DNA from 2 places in the Aliivibrio sp. SR45-2 genome. Region 1 is predicted to be linked to the other one. Evidence: riboswitches for the same ligand, from Rfam matches in the RefSeq annotation. Region 1 holds a riboswitch; the other holds the start of a gene.

The links. Region 1 has a riboswitch for thiamine pyrophosphate ahead of thiB (thiamine ABC transporter substrate binding subunit). Riboswitches for the same ligand answer to the same signal wherever they lie in the genome.
Region 2: another riboswitch for thiamine pyrophosphate. It lies ahead of thiC (phosphomethylpyrimidine synthase ThiC); the one in region 1 lies ahead of thiB (thiamine ABC transporter substrate binding subunit).

Annotation. Positions count from the first base shown of each region.
Region 1 is NZ_CAWPRC010000153.1:25,999-29,195, forward strand. It holds gene thiP (thiamine/thiamine pyrophosphate ABC transporter permease ThiP) at 1-452, opposite strand, end outside; gene thiB (thiamine ABC transporter substrate binding subunit) at 514-1,530, opposite strand; TPP riboswitch at 1,582-1,695, opposite strand; gene AACV33_RS10775 (flavin prenyltransferase UbiX) at 1,735-2,364, opposite strand; gene mpl (UDP-N-acetylmuramate:L-alanyl-gamma-D-glutamyl-meso-diaminopimelate ligase) at 2,366-3,197, opposite strand, start outside.
Region 2 is NZ_CAWPRC010000227.1:75,915-79,111, forward strand. It holds gene AACV33_RS21385 (hypothetical protein) at 1-8, shown strand, start outside; gene crcB (fluoride efflux transporter CrcB) at 100-480, opposite strand; gene AACV33_RS21395 (universal stress protein) at 662-1,084, shown strand; TPP riboswitch at 1,254-1,367, shown strand; gene thiC (phosphomethylpyrimidine synthase ThiC) at 1,526-3,197, shown strand, end outside.

The DNA of each region.
Region 1 (3,197 bases):
GCAAAAGGATAATTAAAGAATACATGCGCGAGTAAAATGCCATTTAATCCATAAATAGAAAACGGCAATTTACCACCAAAAAATGCAAACACCTTAGCTAAGAGACCGCTGTTTCCATAAATAGCAAGTAAACCAAAAACCCCCACTAACACAGGCAAAACCAAGGTCGTCGCACACAACTTTAATAACAGACCGCGTCCTAAAAAAGAGCGACGAGATAGTGCATATGCTGTCGGAACCGCAAGTACCACACTAAACAACGTAGACAGGGTTGCTTGATAAAAACTAAATTTGGTTATATGAATATAATAAGGATCGGACCAAATTAAACTGACATTGATACTCGGTGACGCGATTAATAATGCACCAATAGCTCCGCCAACAAAAATAACAATCACAGCAGCGATCATATAGCCGGTATAGGGAATGGCATTTAAGGGATTCGTTTTCATCATGTTATCTATCTGTCCCAAAAAGAAACGTACGCATCATACGCTCTTTTCAGTGCATCGATTAAAAGATTAATGCGTGTTGCCATTCGCGAATCCACGACTTTCTTTGTTTCGCAATCTCCGCAGAACTAAATGACAACGCTTTAGTCGGAACCTTAAGGTCTTCAAACCCTTTAGGTAACGTAATATTAGTCACTGGATACATCCAATTTCCCGTTGGCATCGCTGATTGAAATTCCTTACTAAGAATAAAAGCTAAGAACTCATCAGCTAACGCATTATGCTGCGTATTTTTTACTTTCGCCGCCACTTCCACTTGCATGTAATGACCTTCTGAAAAATTAGCCGCTGCAAATCGATCGTCTTTTTCAGCAAGTAAATGGTATGCCGGAGACGTCGTATAAGACAAAACAAGATCAGATTCACCCTCTAAGAACATACTGTAAGCTTCTGACCAGCCTTTAGTGACGGTGACGGTTTTCTTTGCAAGTTGTTTCCATGCTTGAGCAACATCATCCCCATACACCGACTTCATCCATAACAATAAACCTTGGCCCGGTGTAGAGGTTCTTGGATCTTGATAAATAACGGTTAAATCATCTCGTTGTTCTACTAATTCTTTTAGACTCTTAGGTGGGTTCTTTACTTTTTCTTTGTTATATACGAAAGCAAAATAACCATAATCATAAGGAACAAAGGTCTTATCACTCCAACCATTAGGTATCGTCACTGAGTCCGTATTTACATTATGTTCAACCAGTAAACCCGTTACTTTCGCTTCTGCCATTAAATTATTATCGAGCCCTAAAACAATGTCCGCTTTTGAATTTCTCCCTTCTAAACGAAGACGATTCAAAATAGAAACGCCATCATCCAAAGCGACAAGATCAAGATTGCAGCCACACTGTTTTTCGAAAGCCGTTTTAATTGTTGGACCAGGGCCCCAATCGGCAGCAAAAGAATCATAGGTATAGACTGTTAGCGTTTCAGAAGCAGAAGCAGAAAAAGAAGAGAGAGAACTAACAGCTAAAGCGATAGGTAATGTTTTAAGTAGAGGGGATATATAACGTGTTTTCATTATGCGCTCTTTGTCCTTTTGAGCGACACAGGGTTAAGTTGATATACTCGATGAGAATGTCATCTCAATCCCTACGTCAGCATTATCTGATTCAGGTAGTACGGGTTTAAGTAAGCATTATCCAATGTTTACTAATCTCAGCTAGTCGCTCCCCGATGAGAGGCCATATTGTATGTGTGAATGCATTAATGAGCCAGAGGTTTATTAACTCTTCTGACGCTGATCATAACCCCATCGAGGAACAAGTCCCTGTTCTACACCTAGGTGATCCAATATACGAGCGACCATAAAATCGATTAAATCTTCAATCGATTTTGGTTGATGATAAAATCCAGGCGCAGCAGGCATTATCGTTGTCCCCATTTGAGATAGCTTCAACATGTTTTCTAAATGCAATGTAGAAAATGGCGTTTCTCTAACCACCATAATTAACTGACCGCGCTCTTTTAATACCACATCAGCAGCCCGTTCAATCAAATTATCTGAAATACCATGAGCAATAGAAGCGACGCTCCCTGCAGAGCATGGGCATACCACCATTTGTTTTGGTGCTGCCGACCCAGAAGCCACTGGAGAAAACCAATCTTCTTTACCGCACACAATTAACTTATCGGCATCACAACCTAAGTGTTCAACTAAGACCGCTTTCATTGCATCAGGACCACTTGGCAATTTTAAATTATGCTCGGTTGCCATCACAACTCTTGCTGCAGATGAGATAAGAAAATAAACTTGATAATCAGCAGCCAACAAACACTCCAATAGACGTAATCCATAAGGGGCACCAGAGGCACCAGTCATTGCTAAGGTGATTGTTTTCTGTTTTTTATACATCCTAAATAGCCTTTTGCTCTAATGCTGATAGTAATTTACCGTGAATGCCTTCAAAGCCACCATTACTCATGACTAGAATTTGATCACCTTCTTTTGCTTCAGCCACAATCATATCAACAAAAGCGTTAATCTCATGATGAGTATAGGCGGGTTGAACACATTGTTTAGCGACATCATCAACGGACCAAGAAATATTATCAGGTTGGAAAAGATACACCGAATCTGCGGCATGAAGCGAACCGGCTAAGGTGTCTTTATGAACCCCTAGTTTCATCGTACTAGAGCGAGGTTCTAATACTGCGATAATTTTATTATCACCCACTTTATTACGTAAACCGCTTAACGTTAGATCAATTGCAGTAGGGTGATGAGCAAAATCGTCATATACCGTAACCCCATTAACCTCACCTTTAAACTCTAATCGACGCTTAGTATTGATAAAGGAGCCCAATGCTTCACAAGCTAAATCTGGGGTAACGCCTACATGGCGAGCCGAAGCTACGACCATAAGAGCATTACTTACATTATGATCACCGACTAAATTCCAGTTTACCTGCCCAACATTTTCATCATTGAAATAAACGTCAAATTGGCTGCCGTCTTTCTTAAGTTTACTCGCTTTCCATTCTCCTTCTTCACCCGTAAATTCAATCTCACTCCAACATCCTTGCTCTAGTACTTCAGCTAAGGGTTTATCTTGTTTAGGGGCAAAAATACGACCACTACTAGGCACCGTTCTTATAAGATGATGGAACTGACGTTGAATTGCAGCAAGATCATCAAAAATATCAGCATGATCAAATTCCAGATTATTTAATACTAACGTTCGTGGA
Region 2 (3,197 bases), on a different contig from region 1:
CGTGGTGATAATAACGACTCATTGAAACTAAAAAAGACGCTTATTATTAAGCGTCTTTTTTATGTCTGCTCGTAAAGAACATACTAAAAAGCAGATAGATTAGCTTTTCATTAATTGAAAGCCAATAAAGCAGGCAGTGATGCTTAAGGTTACATTCAGTAAAATATTTAGACCCGCTTTGATTATTTCTCCTTGTTGCATCAAGATGACATTATCCATCGAGAATGTAGAGAACGTCGTTAGTGCTCCAAGAAATCCAAGCCCTATAATTGGACGCCAAGGCGCGGCTTCAATAATGCCTTGGTTAAGAGAAGACATTAATACACCCATGATAAGAGAGCCGACAATATTGACGGTTAAGGTTCCATACGGAAAGCCTTTACCTAATAGAACGACACAAAGTTCTGAGATCAAATAGCGGGCACAAGCCCCAAATGCGCCACCAAAAGCAATAAAGCCCAATAGCATAAATTGATTCATTGATACCTCGATTAAAATAGAAAGCTAGCTTATTAATAACATAGTTGGATATGAATTTTTATCAATATCTCTTTTAAATACAAAAATGGCAGTGATTACTTAATCATGCTTCTAATTGCAGCAGGTTGATTATAGTTTTATAGTATCAGCGTCGTAAGTTATTCTTTCACAGGAGCAAGATATGAAGTTATACCAAACCATTTTACTCGCATTAAATCCTGATGACAGTAAAGCACATAAGTTAATGGTTAAAGCAGGGGTTCTTGCAAAACAAAATGACGCAGAATTGCATGTCATTTTTGTAGAGGTCGGCATCGGTGATGTTAATTACATGGATGTTGAGCTAGAGCTAGAATCGAGCCATAACGCGTTAGAGTTTAAGCGAATAGAGCAGTTATCTATATTATCTAAAGAATCACCTTATCCTGTTCGCGCTGTACATATTGCTGATGGAAATATCGTAAAACACATCAGTGAGATTGGGGATAAAATCAATACCGATCTCGTGATCATTGGTTACCATAAAAGTAAAATTCACTGGGGGCGTACGCTTGGTGATGAAGTTTCTGATAAATTGAAATGTGATGTCATGATTGCTCAATAAGACATTCTTTACTTAGTCGAATCTGATACAAATCGCTAACAAAGCCGCATATTAATGTGGCTTTTTCTTTTTCTCGATATTTTATTATTTCTTCAATGGAATATTTGCTGTGATTTATTCCTTTCTTTATACTCCGCACTCGTTCAGTTTTTCACCAAGAACTTCTGAAAGAAACTTGTCGGAGTGCTTAGTACTTTTTTAAAGTACGAGCTGAGACCGCGTTGCGGGATCCGTAGAACCTGATCAGGCTAATACCTGCGAAGGGAACAAGAGATAATTTATCACTTAGTGCTGTCATATCATTGTAACTGCAAAGTGTCATTTTCAGCAGATACCTTGAATTAAGTAGACGATTTTTCTACTTTATATTTACGCACACTAAGAACCTCTTGCTACATAATCCGACAAGCAATTATCCTAATTATTACAAGGAATTTTGCTATGTCGTCAAGTCGTAAACAAGCGCGTTTGGATGCTAAATCAAACATTGAGTCGCTTTCTGTTCAACCTTATCCCAATTCAAAAAAAATCTATATCGACGGTTCTAGTCCTGATATTCGTGTTCCAATGCGTGAAATATCATTGGCTGATAGCTTAGTTGGTGGAACAAAAGAAAACCCAACACTGATACCAAACGAACCCATTCAAGTCTATGACACCTCTGGGGTCTATACCGACCCAAATTACGACATTGATGTTTACCAAGGGTTACCTAAATTACGCGAACGTTGGATAGAAGACCGCACTGATACTGAAGTGTTGAAAGGGGTAAGCTCTGTTTATTCTCAAGAACGCCTGTCTGATGAAACACTTGATGAACTTCGTTATGGCAATTTACCCACGATTCGACGAGCCAAACCTCAACAATGTGTGACGCAATTACACTATGCTCGCCAAGGTATCATTACCCCAGAAATGGAATACATCGCGATCCGTGAAAACATGGGTCGTCAAAAATTTGCAGATGAACAACTAAATCATCAGCATCCTGGCCACAGTTTTGGTGCCAACCTTCCAAAAGAAATTACCCCTGAATTTGTACGTAACGAAGTCGCCGAAGGGCGAGCCATTATTCCTGCCAATATCAACCACCCAGAAGCAGAGCCAATGATCATTGGTCGTAATTTTTTAATTAAAGTTAATGCCAATATTGGTAATTCTTCGGTCAGTTCGTCGATTGAAGAAGAAGTAGAGAAGCTGGTTTGGTCTACACGTTGGGGCGGTGATACGGTGATGGACTTATCGACAGGTCGTAATATTCACGAAACACGTGAATGGATCCTTCGTAATAGCCCAGTACCCATTGGCACGGTTCCGATGTACCAAGCACTAGAGAAAGTGAATGGCGTGGCAGAGAATCTAAACTGGGAAGTCATGCGAGATACCTTAATTGAGCAAGCGGAGCAGGGTGTAGATTACTTTACGATTCATGCCGGTTTACTGCTTCGTTATGTACCAATGACGGCGAAACGAGTGACAGGGATTGTTTCTCGTGGCGGTTCTATCATTGCAAAATGGTGTTTAGCGCATCATCAAGAAAGTTTCTTATATACGCATTTTCGTGAAATTTGTGAGATTTGTGCAAAGTACGATGTTTCTCTTTCTTTAGGGGATGGTTTACGTCCGGGCTCAATTGCGGATGCGAATGATGAAGCACAGTTTGCTGAATTGAGAACGCTCGGAGAGTTAACTAAAGTTGCTTGGGAATACGATGTTCAAGTGATTATTGAGGGGCCGGGTCATGTACCAATGCATATGATCAAAGAAAACATGGACGAGCAACTCAAGCACTGTCATGAAGCACCGTTCTATACATTAGGTCCATTAACGACTGACATTGCCCCTGGTTATGATCACATTACTTCGGGGATTGGTGCGGCCATGATTGGATGGTATGGCTGTGCAATGCTTTGTTATGTCACACCGAAAGAACATTTAGGCCTACCAAATAAAGAAGACGTTAAGATTGGTTTGATCACCTATAAATTAGCCGCTCATGCGGGTGATTTAGCCAAAGGTCATCCGGGTGCCCAAATTCGAGATAATGCCTTATCAAAAGCCCGTTTTGAATTCCGTTGGGAAGACCAGTTTAACCTCTCACTTGACCCAATAA